DNA from 4 places in the Massilia sp. Soil_C_3 genome. Region 2 is predicted to be linked to each of the others. Evidence: predicted binding sites of a transcription regulator. Region 2 holds the regulator's gene; each other region holds the start of a gene.
What was found. The regulator FNR, encoded in region 2, switches genes on or off when oxygen is low (the NO sensors DNR and NnrR bind a similar motif). The targets are predictions, from matches to a motif close to TTGATNNNNATCAA.

Region 1 (3,981 bases), on a different contig from region 2:
GCGCCGCCAGCAGGCCATAAAAGCCGCTGCAGTTCGCGAACAGCAACGCGCCGCAGGAAGCCAGCAGCAGCATCGTCACCTGCACCCGGCGCGGCCCATAGCGGTCCAGCGCCATCCCGACCGGCAGCTGGACCAGGGCGAAGGCGAAGAAGAACGCGCTGGTCAATAATCCGAGCTGGCCCGGCGTGAGCGCCAGCGCACCCACCAGGTGCGAGGCCAGCACCGCGTTCACGTTGCGCAGCAGCGAAGACAGGTAGTGCCCCAGCGCGAACGGCAGGAACACGTAGAAGAACACCCCCACGCCGGACAGGCGCAGGGGCGCCGGGCAAGCCACGGCGGCTGGCTGCATCATCGGACCTGCGTCCGGCGTCAGGCCGCGTCGGGTTGCGCTTCGCCGCGCTGGCCGGCCGGGACCAGCGGAATCACACGCCCGCCGGGGCCGCGCAGCGGACCGCCGCTTTCCATCTCGAAGAAGAAACGGTCGCGCCCGAACGCGGGCTTGAGGTGGTCGAGCCAGGTCGCATTGGGGTCGAACCTGGCGAAGAACGGGCGGCGCACCCACTCCGGATTGCGCGCCTGCAGGAACTGCAGCGCGAACAGCTTTTCGCCATTGATGGTCACCACCCCGTCGATCACGACCTTGCCCGGGAAGGCGCTCATCGACGGCCCGCGCACGGTGCGCGACAGGCCCGAGACCATCGAGTACGCCTCCTGGAAGATCTCATGGGCGCGCGCCAGCGGCAGCGAGAAGTAGTCGCGCGGGCCGGTGTCGCGCTCGACGAACATGTAATAGGGGATGGCGCCCAGGCGTACGCCCGTGGTCCACAGCTCGGCCCAGCTCTTCGGGTCTTCGTTGATGTGGCGGATCAGCGGGCCTTGCATGCGCAGGGTCGCGCCGGTGCCGACGATGCGCTTGACCGCCTGCTGGGCGATCGGCGCGCGCAATTCTACCGCGTGGTTGTAGTGGCCCATGATGGCCAGGTTCTTCCCGCTCGCCACCACCTTCTCGAACAGGCGCAGCAGATCGTCGCTGTCCTTGTCCGACACGAAGCGCTGCGGCCAATAGGCGACCGACTTGGTGCCGATGCGGATGTTCTGGATGTGTTCCAGCTCGGGCGCCAGCAGGGGCTCGAGGAATTCGGCCAGCGAGCGCGTGTTCATGATCATCGGGTCGCCGCCGGTGATCAGGACGTCGGTCACGTCCGGATGCATCTTGAGGTAGGCCACCAGTTCGCTGCACTCGCGCGCATCGAACTTCATCTCTTCCATGCCGACGAACTGCGGCCAGCGGAAGCAGAAGGTGCAGTAGGCATGGCAGGTCTGGCCGGCGCTGGGGAAGAACAGCACGGTTTCCTTGTACTTGTGCTGCAAGCCCTTGAGCGGCGCGTCGTTCACGCGCGGGACGTTGTGCGTCATCTGGCCGGCCGGGTGCGGGTTCATGCGCATGCGGATGTCGTGCACCAGGCGCGCGGTTGCGGCATCGTCCTTCTTGTACAGCACCAGCTCGCGCAGCTGCTCGTATTCCTGTGCCGGCAGCATGTCGCGGTGCGGGAAGGTGAGGCGGTAGATCGGATCGTCGGGCACGCGCTTCCAGTCGATCAGCTCATCCATCACATAGGCATTGGTGCGAAACGGCAGCACGTGGGACACCACCTGTACGGCTTCCTGCAGCTCGGGCGTGAGCCATTCCCATTGGCGCGCAGTAACAATGGACTGGCGCGTATACGGCTTGAACTTGGAAGGCGTCGATGCAGTCGTGGTCACGAGAATTCTCCAGTGAGATGACAGGCGGCAAGTTGCCGGGAAGAACTCATCTTAGGGAGCCTATATGCAACAGGAATTGCCCTCAATCAACCACACGGTGTCTCGCACCGGAGTTTGGACAAACCTGTCGCAAGGCGCGACGAAATGAGGCAAGGACACAACGCGACCGGCTCGCAGCCCTTGCGATTGTGCGAACGCAATCCGGCACCGTCACGGCTGGGTACATTAGTGCGTGCACTTGAGAAATATCCTACAAGCATTCAACTGAAAGGAAGTCCCCATGAAGATGATCGCCACCGCCGCCGCCCTGTGCCTGGGGCTGGCCGCCACGAATGCGCTGGCCAATGAACCGACCGAGAAGGATGCCATCGCAATGGCCGAGCGCGGCGCCGCCGTGATCAAGGCCAAGGGCAAGGCCGAGATGATGAGACTCATCAACGCCAAGGATCCGAGCTTCGTCCAGGGCGCGCTGTATGTCGACCTGCGCGACGTCAAGACCGGCATCGTGCTGGCGCACCCGTACAACCCGTCGATCGTCGGCAAGGACCTGACCGACGTGCCCGATGCGAACGGCAAGAAATACCGGCGCGAGATCATCGAGCTGGCCGCAGCCAAGGGCAAGGGCTGGGTCGATTACCAGTACAAGAATCCGACCACGGGCAAGATCGAGCCGAAGACGACGTATATTTTGCTGGTCGATGATGTGGTGCTGGAGGCGGGCATCTATAAGAAGTGAGTTTCGGCTGGCGCTGTCACGGTGCCGGCAAACTTGGGTCCCCGCCTGCGCGGGGATGACGGTGACTCCGGATGCGCTTGCATCATGGAAGCCGCCTTCTCTCACGGAGTAATCCATGCTGAACAAACTGCGGATCGGCCAGAAACTGCTGCTGGCCCCGGGACTCGTGCTCGTCCTGCTGACCATGCTTTCGGCGGCCGCCTATTACGGCATGGTGCGCCAGAACGCGTCGCTTGAGCACATGGTGCAGGTGCGCGCCGCGCGCCTGCAGGCGGTGGCCGACGTCGCCGGCGAGGCGCGCTTCGCGCATGCCAACGCCTACCAGCTGCTGGCCTGGGTCAACGGCAGCTTCGCCCAGAACCGCTTGACGGCCCTGACGGCCGACATCGGGCGCAGGCACGCCGCCATCGGCGACAAGCTGGGCAAGTTCGCGCTAGAAGCCGAAGCGGACGAGCGCGCGCCGATCGAGGCCTCGCAGGCGGCGCTGACGAGCTACCGCAAGGCGGTCGGCGAGACCATCGAGATGGCGTCGGTCGACCAGTCGATCGCCACCAACTCGATGCAGAAGGCCGAGCAGCAGTTCGTCGCCCTCGACGTCGAACTGACGCGCCTGGCCCAGCTCGAGAAGAAGATGAGCGAGGATGCCCACGCCTCCGCCAAGGCCGAGTTCCGCAGCCTGGGCTTGAGCATGGCCGGCCTGGTGCTGCTGTCGATCGGCCTGTCGCTGGCGGTGACGATGCTGGTGCGGCGTTCGATGCTGGCCGGGATCAACGCGATCGCGCACACGGTCGGCGAACTGGCCGAGGGCCGGCTCGACGCGCCGCCCTTGCAGGCGAAAGGCCGCGACGAGATCGACGACACCGCGCGCGCGCTGGATCACACCATCGCGCGCCTGAACGCCGCCCTGCATAGCGTGATGAACGCGGTGCGCTCGATCGACACGGCGTCGCAGGAAATCGCCAGCGGCAACCTCGACCTCTCGACCCGCACCGAGATGCAGGCCGGCTCGCTCGAGCAGACCGCCAGCACCATGGAGACCCTGACCACGGCGGTCAAGGACAATGCCAGCAATGCGCGCCAGGCCTCGGAATTGTCGGCGACGGCGGCGCAACTGGCGGCGCGCGGCGGCCAGGCAGTGCAGCAGGCGGTGACGACGATGGAATCCATCCAGGCCAGCTCGCGCAAGATCGTCGAGATCATCGGCGTCATCGACGGCATCTCGTTCCAGACCAATATCCTGGCCCTGAACGCGGCTGTGGAAGCGGCGCGCGCCGGCGAACAGGGACGCGGCTTCGCGGTAGTCGCCTCCGAGGTGCGCACCCTGGCCCAGCGCTCGGCGGCTGCGGCCAAGGAGATCAAGGGCCTGATCGCCGATTCGGTGAACATCATCGAACGCGGCAACGCCTCGGTCAGCGAAGCCGGCGCCAGCATGGGCGACATCGTGTCCTCGGTGCGCCAGGTGAATGACATCATCGGCCGCA
Region 2 (3,981 bases):
GCTCGTTATTGTGCTTGGAGCTGCCGATCACCATCAGCGCATCGGGCCCGGCTTCCTTGCGCAGCTGCAGCAACTTGTCGCCGATCTCCCCGATTGCCTGGTCCCAGGAGATGCGCTGGTACTTGCCATTGACCAGCTTCATCGGATAGCGCAGGCGGTGCTCGCCGAAGGCGTGCTCGCGCACCGACGCGCCCTTGGCGCAGTGGGCGCCCATATTGATCGGCGAATCGAAGGCGGCCTCTTGCCGCACCCAGACGCCGTTGGCGACGACCGCATCGACCGAGCAGCCGACCGAGCAGTGGCTGCAGACGGTGCGCTTGACCACGGTCGGCACCGGGGTATCGGGTACCGGGTCGGCCTGGGCCGGTTCGATCACGTTCAACGGCAGGTGGCGCGCCAGGGCGCCGGCGCCGGCGGCAACGCCAGCCCCGACCAGGAAGCGGCGCCGTTTCAACGCGCTGTCGCGCGTGGACTTGACCAGTGACATATCGATTCCTCTGCTTGCCTACCAGTAGGCGGCGGTCTCGTAATAGCGGCGGATGTGATCCGTCTCGTGGTAGCCGCGCTTGACCTTGGGGTCGGGCGCGGCCGGGGCGGCCTGTGGCGCCGCGGTCGCCGGGGCGGCGGCAGCGGCCACCACCAGCGCGCCCAGCGGGGCGGCTTTCAGGAAGCCGCGCCGCGCCGGGTCGGGCCGGTCCTGGCCGGGATCCTGCTGGACTCGTGGATCATGCTTGTTCATCGGTGTCCTCTCCTACTCCAAAGCTTTCCGCCTCGATTGCCAGGAACGCCTGTGCGAAGCGGGCGACCAGGCGGTAATAGTTGGCGTCGTCGGCATTGGCGATGTCGTCCAGCGCGCGCATGCACCAGGAGCCGATGTGGGCCTCGAAGAAGCGGCGCTGCACGTCCAGCGGCTGGCGCCGGATGCCGGGCGCGCCGGCCACCAGCACGCGCATGGTCTCGCACAGCGCGCCGAGGTGGTCTTCGAACTCGCCCCGCCCCTGTATGCGCGCCAGGCCAAGCCGGGCCAGGTCTTCGCGCAGGTGCGCCAGCGGCGTGTCGTTCATGTAGCCGGCCAGGTAGCGCGAGCCATACGGGTCGACCGGCGGGGTGCCGACGCTGACGAACAGCGCGCTGAATTCATCGTGGACGAGCCGGGGGTCCATCACGCCGGACGCCACGGTCAGTTGATCCCAGGCGCGTTCGAGCGCCGGGTCGCCGCCCTCAGCCAGGATGGGATCGCTGGATGCGAGCGCATCGAGCAGCGCCGCGTCGGGCGCGGCCAGCAGCAGGCGGGAGAGCAAGGCATACAGATCCGCCCTGGCCTGGTCTTCGCCGCCCGGCGGCAGGTCCGGGCGCGCGATTGCGGTGGCAAAGGCGCTGCGATCGGACACGGTCTCAGTAGTTGATGACACTGGGGATCACTCCAGTTGTTCAATTTATATGGCAGTGTAGGCCTCGATTGATATTGAGTGCGCACAGTTGCGTTTAAGGCTAAATGAACCCGGTATGGGTGAGCAGGGGCGCCGAACGACCGGAACGCAACGGAACGCAACGGAGTTGTTTCTCAATTGCAAATAAATGGCATGTGTTTGTCGAGATTGACGCTTCAACACGTCTATAATCGCGGTGTACCGAACCAAGCGACCATCCCTCATGAGCCAGACCCTGTCCCGGCAAGCCGAGCCGCCACTCAATATCCACGCCCTCAAATCCTGCGCCCAGTGCAGCATGCACCAGCTGTGCCTGCCGATGGGCCTCGAAGACGCCGACATCGACCGCCTGGACAAGATCATCGGCCGCCGTCGCCGCCTGGAGCGCGACGAGCGCCTGTACAGCGTCGGCGAATCGTTCCGCAACCTGTACGCGGTGCGCTTCGGCCACTTCAAGACCTATCAGGTGAATGCCGCCGGTGAAGCCCAGATCACTGGCTTCCAGATGGCCGGCGAGCTGCTGGGCATGGATGCGATCAGTGGCACCCACCATTGCGACGCGGTGGCGCTGGAAGATTCCGAGGTGTGCGAGATCCCGTTCGCGCGCCTGGAAGACCTGTTCGGCGAAGTGCCGACCCTGCTGCGCCACTTCCACCGCATCATGAGCCAGGAAATCACGCGCGAGCAGAACGTCATGCTCCTGCTCGGCAATATGCGCGCCGAGCAGCGCTTCGCCGTGTTCCTGGTCAACCTGTCGGCGCGCTATGCCACCCGAGGCTATTCGGCCAACCGCTTCCAGCTGCGCATGTCGCGCGAAGACATCGGCAACTACCTGGGCCTGACGATCGAAAGCATCAGCCGCCTGCTGTCGCGCTTTAAAAAGCAGGGCTGGCTCGAGGTCGACAAGCGCGAAGTCACCCTGCTCGATCCGGTCAAGCTGAAGGCGCTGGCGGCCGGCACCGACGTGTGCAGCCCGATGGCCTGACAGCATGACGCCGCTGCCGTCGTGCGACCTGCACCTGCGCAGCTACGACCGCGTGCACTGGGGCGACCGCCACGACTTCGCCCAGCTGGTGCTGCCGGTGCACGGCGAAGTCGTGCTCGACATCGAAGAGCGGCGCGGCCGCCTCGATCCCCTGCATGGCGCGCTGGTGGCGCCCGGCGCCTGGCATGCGCAGTCGAGCCCGGGCGCGAATGATTCCCTGATCGTCGACGTCGACGGCGCCGCCTTCGGCGACGGTCCCTGGCAGCGCCTGCTCGAGCGGCCCTTCGTCACGCTCGGCCCTGCGGCGCGCAAGCTGGTCGAGTTCATGGGACTGATGGCCCGTGAATCCGCGCCGGCCCGATCGCTGGTGCACGGCTGGGTGCCGCTGCTGCTCGACACCCTGAGCCTGGACGCGCCGCGCGCCACCTCGCGCCTGGCGGCCCTGCTGGCGCGCATCGAGGCCGCGCCCGGCCTGGCCTGGAGCACCGAATCGATGGCGCGCGCCGCCAACCTGAGCGTCAGCCGCCTGCACGCGCTGTTTCGCGAAGAGATGGACAGCACCCCACATGCCTGGCTGCTGGGCTGCCGCCTGGATTGCGCACGCGGCCTGTTGACCCACAGCGCGCGCAGCGTGGCCGACATCGCCCTGGCCTGCGGCTTCTCGGACCAGGCCAGCCTGACGCGGGCGATGCGCCGCGTGTTCGACACCACGCCCGCCGCCTATCGGCGTGCGGGTCAGGAGAAGTCGCCAAAACCGCAGTAGTCCCGGCCAAGACCAGGGGCAGGTCCAGGCCAGAGAATCTCCACTCAAAGGAGATTCTCATCATGTACACAGCTACTGGCGCGGGCGGACTGTCCCGCTCCACCCTGCTCGGCATCGGCGCCGGGATCGCCGCCGGCGCACTCTGGGGCCTGGTCTTCCTGGCCCCGGAACTGGCGCCCGAATTCCTGCCGATCCAGCTCTCGGCCGGACGCTACCTGGCCTATGGCCTGGTCGCCGCCATCCTCATCTACCCTGCCTGGGGACGGTTGCGCCGCCACCTCGGCTGGCCGGCCTGGCGCACCTTGATCGGGCTCAGCCTCACCGGCAATATCGTCTATTACCTGTTTCTCGCCAATGCCGTGCAACTGGGCGGCGTGGCCATGGCCTCGATCGTGATCGGGTTGCTGCCGATCGCGGTCACCTTGGTCGGTTCGCGCGACGGCGACGCGGTGCCACTGCGCCGTCTGCTGCCTTCGCTGCTGCTGAGTGGCGCCGGCCTGGCCTGCATCGGCTGGGAGTCGCTGTCGGCGTCTGCCCCGGGATCGCTGGCCGGCCTGGCCTGCGCCTTCGGTGCGCTGGTGTCGTGGACCATCTTCGCGGTACATAACAGCCGCTGGCTGGCGCGCATCGAGGGGGTTTCGTCGCATGAATGGAATCTGCTGGTGGGCGTGGTGACGGGCGTCATGGCGCTGGCGTTGGCGGTGCCCGCCTTCGTACTGGCGTCGGGCGAACACACCCTGCCGGCCTGGCTGCGGTTCGGCGCGCTGGTCAGTGCGGTTGCCATCCTGTGCTCGGTGGTCGGC
Region 3 (3,981 bases), on a different contig from region 2:
GTGCGCCCCCGCACTCGGGGTGAAGGTGGTCTCGGCAAGGTCCGACATCTGCGTGACCGTGCCCTTGCGGCCCGGGACGCCTTCCATGATCGCGACCGAAGCGGCCTTCCTGCCCTTCAGGCTGGCGAAGTTCGCCACCAGCGCGAGCGGCCCGCGATTGGTGAAGCGCTCGCCCATCAGGCGGCCGTTCGCGGTCAGGACCAGCTGCGAATCCTTGTCCATCGTCGCGAACACGCGGCGCGCCTCGAGCGCCTCGACGAACGTGGCGCGGCTCAGCACCGTGTTCGATGGCAGCAGCATGCCGGTGCGGTTGGTGAAGGATGCCCCCCAGTTGGCGCAGTGGTTGTCCTGGTTGGTGCTGAAGGCCAGGCGATAGCCCGCTTCCAGCAAGCGGTTGCAGGCGCCTTCGAAATTGCTGCGGCGGGTCTCGGTCTCGCTGACGTTGGTCGAGAACGCAGTGCTGTTCATCACCTCGCACAGCGCCATCGCTTCGCCGCCGTCCTCGGTGTAGGCGAGCGGCACGCCATCGACCTGGAACTGGCCCGAGTGCGCCGGATGGTTGAACTGCCCTACCCAGCCGCGCTCGCGCATCAGCGTGTACAGCGCCGCGTAGTCGCCGCGCGGTGTGCGCGTGTCGGCCATCAGCTCGCCCTTCGCATTGGTCTCCCAGCCCAGCAGCTCGTCGCTGTTGAAGATATTGATATGGCCGCCGTTGTTGATGACGCCCCATTCCAGGCCGTAGACCGCGAGGAAATCCGGGTGCTTTTTGGAGAAGCCCGCTGCGCTTTCCAGGCCGGCGCGGTACAGGGCACTGGCGGCAGCGGGGTCGGCATCCGGCGCGCTGCCCTCCGAGCCGTCGTACATGTGGTTGTGTTCCGAGGCGACCAGGATGTCGAGGCCGCGGCCGCGCGCATAGGCGAAGGCATCAATCGGGCCGTGCGGCGCCTTCAGGGGCGATTGCGCGCCCTTGCACTCGGCGATGTCGGCGCCGCCGTCGCTGTGATTGGTCTGGCTGTGCAGGTTGCCGAGATAGACCGTGTAGGGCAGCGCACCCGGCGCCGCGACGGCCGCCGGCTCGAAGGCGCGCGGCAGCGGAGAAAATGCCGGCATGGCAGGCAGCAGCGGCGCGCCGACCGCGATCTCCCAGTCCTGTTCTATTTCTTCATGCGCGTCGCCGCGCACGGTGGCGCGCAGCCGGACCCGGTAGATGCCGCTCGGCGCCGGAGACAATCCCAGGCGGCCGGACCAGGGCACGGAGACCGTCATTTCTTCGCCCGTGAACGGCGCCGCGCCGCGCCAGCGCAGGGCGACCCTGCCGTCGGGACGGACCAGTTCCACCCGCCAGTCGACGGTGTCCGCGCGCGCCAAACCGGGATGGGCGAAGTGCAGGGTGAAGGTCCGCCCCTGGGCCGCGCCGGCCTGGAACGGCGCGAGCAGGGTGGCTTCGAATTCCTGGTGTTCTGCGGGGGCGGCTTGCGCCAGGCTGCAGCACAGCGACAGGGCCAGAAGTGAGGGCCGAAGTGAGGTTTTCATGATGCAATTCTTGCAATTTCATGCCTCATTCATATTGACCAGCCTCCCATGAAAATTGTCATTTCGTCCATTTGCTTTGATGAGTTTCAATCATGACAACTTGCAACAAGCGGGATAGCCGTTTATGTTGGCAGCCTCATGATCGACAAGCTCGAAATCACCCACCTGCGCACGCTCGACGCCTTGAGCCGCTTCGACACCATCTCGGCTGCGGCCGAGCACCTGGACGTCTCGCAACAGGCGGTCAGCCTGCAACTGAAGAAGATCCGCACCATCCTGGGCGACCCGCTGTTCGTGCGCACCGGCCAGGGCATGGCGCCGACGCCCTATGCGAAACTGATCGCGCCGCACATCGGCCAGGTGCTGGCCCAGCTGAACGGGATTCCCCTGCCCTTCGAGGTACGCCCCGAACACGCCGAACGCACGCTGGTAATCTCGGGCACCGACTACACCCAGAAGGTGATCGTGGCCGACCTGGTGCGCGTGCTGCGGCGCGAGGCGCCGAAGGTAAAGGTGGCGGTGGTCGACATCGAGGTCAGCGCCCTCACCCGCAAGCTGCACCAGGGCGAAATCGACCTGATTTTCACGGTGGACGGTTACGTCGCGCCCGGCCTCGTCACGCAGCCGCTGTTTATCGAGCAGTACCGCTGCGTTACCGGCAACCGCGCACTGGCTGGCGGCGGCGTCATGCCGCTCGAGCAGCTGGTGGCGCACGACTTCATCGTCACCAACCCGGGCATGGCCAGTTTCACGGGGTCGGCCGATGGCTGGTTCGCGCGCCAGGGATTGCAGCGGCGGGTGGTGGCGTCGGCGCCGTCCTTCTTCATGGCGCTGGAATACCTGAAGGGATCGGACCTGGTCGCCTTCATGCCATCGCGCCTGCTGCCCTGCGAGGGGCTATTCGAGATCGCGTTGCCCAAGTACCCGCCGGGCTACCAGGTGGTGGCCGCCCACCATCCGAATGCGCAGAACGATCCTTTCATTGCCTGGCTGCTCGAGCGGGTCAAGACCCGCCTTGTATCGGCTACAAGCGAAGCTTGATTGCCACGGCCGGTGCGCTTGCTTAAGCTGACGCGATTCCCATCAATGGCAAAGGTCCCCGCATGAGCATCGAACGCATCAATCCCCCTGCACTGTATGACGGCGCCCCGCACGGCCTGTCCCACGCGACCATCGACCACGACACCGGCCTGGTGTTCGTGTCGGGCCAGGTCGACTGGGACCGCGACTACCAGGTCAGGCACACCACCCTGGCCGAGCAGACCGAAGGCGCGGCGCGCAACCTGATCGCGGTGCTGGAGGCGGCCGGGTCCTCGGTCGAGCAGATCCTGCAACTGCGCGTCTACGTGCGCGGCGAGATCGGCGAGCACCTCGAAACGTTGGCGCCGATCCTGGTACGGCACCTCGGCCTGCCGCGCCCGGCCCTGACCGGCATTGGCGTGGCCTCGCTGGCGTCGCCCGACACCCTGGTCGAAATCGAGGCGGTGGCCAAGCGCCGCGCGTAAAATGTTTAGTAAACCGGCTAAACAGATGGGCTGAAACACGGTAAGGATTGCCCGGAAACCAGTCTCCACATATAAGTTGCATTTGGGTATAGTGCAACTAAAACTGGCGGCGCCCATCGCTGCCGCCACGTGTGGAGACCTCATGACGGCCAGACTCACTTTCGGACAACTCTCGATCGCCGCCAGTGCGGCACTCTTGTTTAGTGCAACTCCCGCCCTGGCCGCCCCGCCGGGCAGCCCGGCCGAAGCCGTGGACGTCTTCATCGGCACCGGCGGCGATGGTCACACCTTCCCCGGCGCCAGCCGCCCCTTCGGCATGGTGCAGCTCAGCCCCGACACCCAGCACCGCCACTTCCGCCAGAGCTATCCCTGGGCCTCGGGCTACAACTACACCGACAGCTCGATCCTCGGCTTCTCGCACACCCACTTCTCGGGCAGCGGCCACTCAGACCTCGGCGACGTGCTCCTGATGCCCTACAGTGGCGAGACCAAGCTGGAGCCGGGCTATCCGGAGCGTCCGTTCTCGGGCTACCGTTCGCGCTTCTCGCACGACCAGGAAAAGGCCGAACCGGGCTACTACGCCGTGCGCCTGAAGGACCATGAAGTCGACGTCGAACTGACCGCCAGCGAGCGCGTTGGCCTGCACCGTTATAAATTCAAGGCCGGCGAGCCGGCCAAGGTGCTGCTCGACCTGCGCACCAGCATCTACAACTACGACGAGAAGAACCTGTGGGCGCGCCTGCGCGTGCGCAACAGCACCACCATCACCGGCATGCGCGAAACGCGCGGCTGGGCGCCCGGCCGCCAGGTGCACTTCGCGATCCAGTTCTCGCGCCCGATCGACACCCGCCAGCTCCTGAACCGCGAAGAGGCGATCGCCTACCGCGGCTTCGCCCCACCGGGTAAAACGCCTGGCGACAAAGCGCTCGTCGAAGGCAAGCAG
Region 4 (3,981 bases), on a different contig from region 2:
GTCAGCCGCGAGGGCGAGCGCTATTACGCGCAGGCGACCGGACAGCGGAAGATCGAGATCTTCCCGGCCAGCCAGGACGTGTTCTTCTCGCGCGACGTGAATGCCGAACTCCGGTTCGGGAAAGCCGCCGATGGTTCGCCGGAGGTCGTGTTGCACCAGAACGGCCAGGCTACGCCAGGCACGCGCGTGCAGTGAGCACTAACTGATCAGGCCGCAGCCTACTTCGCGGCCTGCTCCTGCGCCAGGCGCAAGGCCACTTTGTGCCTGAAATAATCGTCCTTCACGTAACGGTACAGGTTCTCGCCCGGGCACACGGTCTTGTCCGAGTAATCGCGGTGGCTCTGGATGTCGTCGAGCGAGACCTGGTATTTATTCGCCAGCATGGCCATCAGGCTGACCACCGCATCGAGCTGCCGCTGGTTCGGCTCCACCTCTTCGAAATTGCCGACCACTTCGATCAGCGCATGGCCCTTCGGATCGTAGTCGGTATTGGTGTCGCCGGCATAGGCGATGTCGCGCGCGCCGTAGATGCGGCCTTCCAGGTCGATCACGTAGTGGTAGGGGATGTCGAGCCAGCCTTTTTCAGCGCGCGACCAGGTCTGCAGGCGGCGCAGGTAGGCTTGCGGATCGGTGCCAGGCTTGAACGGCTCGCCCTGGTGGTGCAAGGTGATGTGGGTGATGCGGTGGCGACGCGCCTTCGCATCAATGGACGGCGTGCCGCCCCAGCTGGCGACCGGTACGATGGCGCGTTCGACGTCCGGCAGGGATTCGGCGCCGTGTGCGCTGCCTATCGAGAGGGCCAGTGCAAGCAAGGCGCCGATACGCGAAACAGGTCCGAGGTTCATGGGCACATATTCAGGAAGGATGAGCCGCCATCTTTCCACGTTTGACCGTGCAACGCCAGAGCATACAAACCTGATAAGCTGATCCCAACGATAACAACGTCCTGAGACAGCATGAGAACCATTGCCCAGATCCTCCGCGACAGCAAGACCATCGCCATCGTCGGCATGTCGAATAAAGAAGACCGCGCCAGCAACGAAGTGGGCGCCTACTTGCAGCACAATGGTTACCGCATCCTGCCGGTCAACCCGAGCTATGCCGGCCAGACCATCCACGGCGAGACCGTGTACGCGACCTTGCAAGAGGCCGCCGACGCCCTCGCCAGCAGCGGCCAGCGCATCGACATCGTCGACTGCTTCCGCAAATCCGAAGACATCGGGCCGATCGCGCGCGACGCGATCGCCGTGCGCGCCGGTTGCCTGTGGATGCAGCTCGACATCGAGAACCAGCCCGCCGCCGACCTGGCGCGCGCCGCCGGGCTGGACGTGGTCATGAACCATTGCATCAAGATCGAGCACCGCAACCTGGAAGAGTGAGAACGGCATGGTTGCCGGGGACCTGGCTTGCGCTACAATCGACGCACCTTAACCGTCGTCAATACCACGCCATGATCAAGACCATCGCCCTGCTGCTCGCCGCCACGGCCGCTGTCAGTGTCACCCAGCCGGCACGCGCTCAGGCCGCGCCGGTCGCCGCCCTGACCAAGAGCCCGGCCGCCTGCCCGGCCGTGCTCAAGCACAGCTTCAAGCGCCTGCAGGACGAAGCGCCGCAAGACCTTTGCCAGTACGCCGGCAAGGTGGTGCTGGTGGTGAACACGGCCAGCTACTGCGGCTTCACCAAGCAGTACGAAGGTCTGGAAAAAATCTACGCCAAGTACGGCGGCCGCGGCCTCGTGATCCTGGGCTTCCCGTCGAACGACTTCGGCCAGCAGGAACCGGGCAGCGCCAAGGAAATCGCCGACCTGTGCTTCAACACCTATGGCGTCAAGTTCCCGATGTTCGCCAAGAGTTCGGTGAAAGGCCCGCAAGCCAATCCGCTGCATGCGCAGCTGATCAAGGCCACCGGCCAGGAACCTAAGTGGAATTTCACCAAATACCTGATCGGCCGCGACGGCAAGGTGCTCGACTACTTCCCGAGCAAGGTCACGCCGGAAGATCCGCAGCTGACCGGGAAGATCGAAGCGGCGCTGTAATCGTCTAACGCAGTGCGAGGTGCAGGATCGGGTAGGGCTTGCCGAACGGGTCCTGCTCGGACCGTCCCGCCACCGCGAAGCCCATACGCTCGTAGAAGCCGAGCGCCTGCCGGTTCTGCTCATTGACGTCCACCTGCGTGGCGCCAAGGTGCGCGATTGAGAATTCCACCAGAGCCCGTCCGGCGCCCTGGCCGCGGTGGCGCGGATCCACGAACAGCATCTCGATCATTCCCTCGCTTACGCCGATGAAGGCGCAGGGCTGGCCGGCCTCGTCGCGCACGCAATGCAGCGGCGCGAACTCGCGCAAGGTGCGCTCCACGATCGGCACCAGCAACAGGAAATCGTCCGGATGCAGGAAGTCGTGGGTCGCCTTCACGGACGCTTCCCAGATGTCGAACAGGCGCGGGAGGTCGTCGTTCGCGGCGATGGTGATGCTTGGCATGGCTTTCCTTCCGAATGATTTTTTCGTCTCAGAGATATAACCTAGGAGATAGGTGTTTTATAAACCACACTAATAGCATGGTCATTTTGATGTACATCATAGTTTGTTTTTCCTCACATCAATAAGCTTACCTTCGTCGCAGATGACATAAAACGAAGAAAGGTAAGAAAAAGATGAAAACGACGATGAAAACCGTGCTGGTGGCCCTGATTGCCGTGACCGCTTCGCAAGCGATGGCCCAGGAATCCCCATGGCTGGTGCGCGCCCGCGCCGTGCACGTCGACCCGGACAACAAATCGACGCCCGTCGGCGGCGTCGGCGCGGCGGACCGCCTCGAGGTGAGCAGCAAGACCATTCCCGAACTGGACATCAGCTATTTCTTCACCCCGCACATCGCGGCCGAACTGATCCTGACTTATCCACAGAAGCACAAGGCCCGCCTGGACGGCGCCGAGATCGGCACATTCAAGCACTTGCCGCCAACCCTGAACCTGCAATACCACTTCACCCCCGGCGCGGCCATCAGCCCTTATATCGGCGCCGGCGTGAACTACACCCGCATGTCGAGCGTCAAGCTGCTCGACGGCGCCGGCGACCTGGAAAACGATAGCTGGGGCCTGTCGCTGCAGGCCGGCGTCGACTTCCGCCTGAACGAACACTGGTCGATCAACGCCGACGTCAAGAAAGTCAACCTGCGCAGCGATGTGTACGTCGGCGGCGCCAAGGCCAGCCACCTGAAGGTCGATCCGGTGCTGTTCGGCCTGGGTGTCGGCTACCGCTTCTAAGTGTCAGCTCACGCCGGTTCGCGACTGGCGGACCGGCGCGACAGAGGACCATGCATATGCCGTCAAGCAGTATGAGCCTCTCCACCTCTTGCGCGTGATCGCGTCCTGCCCGTCTTCCATGGGCGAGCTTCCAGCAAAAGTATCGAATATGGGAACGGGCGGGGCGCGACCCACGCCTTATATTCAGCGCGGCCGACTATGCTGCGTTATGCTGCGAGCACCGCGCGCAGTGGCCCGCGCAGGGCATTGCAGACGACGATGTCGTCGGCCTGCGCCAGCATCGCGCGCTGAATCACGGCTTCGCGCGCATGCCACGCGGGCGCGGCCAGCATCACGCCGCGCATCACGCCCGGCAGCACGCCGGCCGTCAGCGGCGGCGTGAGCCATTCTTCGCCGAAGCGCAGGAACACGCTGCTGCGTCCTCCTTCCGTCAACTCGTCACGCTCATTGAAGAACAGCATATCGAAGGCGCCTTGCGCCTCCGCTGCCTTCCACGCCGCGTCGTAGCGGCCGCGGATGCTCGTCTTGTGGCGCAGGAAGACGTCGCCGCTGTGCGTCGGCTCCTGGGCCAGCAGCAAGGTCACCGGTTCGTGCAAGGGCGTCAGCTCGCCCGACGTGAGCGTGAGCGCGCCGGCATGGTCCACCGCCAGGCGCAGGCGGTGCAGCGCATCGGAGGGCAGGGCCTGGCTGGCTTCCAGCAGCGCCACGTGCGCCGCGCC

Region 1: the regulator FNR is predicted to act here: its motif matches at 1,841-1,854, upstream of AC3A6F_RS14340 (KamA family radical SAM protein).
Region 3: the regulator FNR is predicted to act here: its motif matches at 1,610-1,623, upstream of AC3A6F_RS24250 (CehA/McbA family metallohydrolase).
Region 4: the regulator FNR is predicted to act here: its motif matches at 2,564-2,577, upstream of AC3A6F_RS19290 (OmpW/AlkL family protein).

Annotation. Positions count from the first base shown of each region.
Region 1 is NZ_JBDGJG010000006.1:311,876-315,856, reverse strand. Features, by position in the region: gene AC3A6F_RS14345 (MFS transporter) at 1-352, opposite strand, end outside; gene AC3A6F_RS14340 (KamA family radical SAM protein) at 370-1,764, opposite strand; gene AC3A6F_RS14335 (cache domain-containing protein) at 2,045-2,500, shown strand; gene AC3A6F_RS14330 (methyl-accepting chemotaxis protein) at 2,616-3,981, shown strand, end outside.
Region 2 is NZ_JBDGJG010000008.1:300,777-304,757, forward strand. Features, by position in the region: gene AC3A6F_RS18480 (formate dehydrogenase subunit alpha) at 1-487, opposite strand, end outside; gene AC3A6F_RS18485 (formate dehydrogenase) at 506-739, opposite strand; gene AC3A6F_RS18490 (TorD/DmsD family molecular chaperone) at 726-1,412, opposite strand; gene fnr (fumarate/nitrate reduction transcriptional regulator Fnr) at 1,654-2,415, shown strand; gene AC3A6F_RS18500 (AraC family transcriptional regulator) at 2,420-3,178, shown strand; gene AC3A6F_RS18505 (DMT family transporter) at 3,241-3,981, shown strand, end outside.
Region 3 is NZ_JBDGJG010000014.1:108,420-112,400, forward strand. Features, by position in the region: gene AC3A6F_RS24250 (CehA/McbA family metallohydrolase) at 1-1,533, opposite strand, end outside; gene AC3A6F_RS24255 (LysR family transcriptional regulator) at 1,672-2,574, shown strand; gene AC3A6F_RS24260 (RidA family protein) at 2,637-3,038, shown strand; gene AC3A6F_RS24265 (GH92 family glycosyl hydrolase) at 3,181-3,981, shown strand, end outside.
Region 4 is NZ_JBDGJG010000009.1:94,899-98,879, forward strand. Features, by position in the region: gene AC3A6F_RS19265 (serine hydrolase) at 1-195, shown strand, start outside; gene AC3A6F_RS19270 (peptidoglycan recognition protein family protein) at 219-845, opposite strand; gene AC3A6F_RS19275 (CoA-binding protein) at 957-1,379, shown strand; gene AC3A6F_RS19280 (glutathione peroxidase) at 1,451-2,035, shown strand; gene AC3A6F_RS19285 (acetyltransferase) at 2,040-2,477, opposite strand; gene AC3A6F_RS19290 (OmpW/AlkL family protein) at 2,651-3,262, shown strand; gene pabB (aminodeoxychorismate synthase component I) at 3,469-3,981, opposite strand, start outside.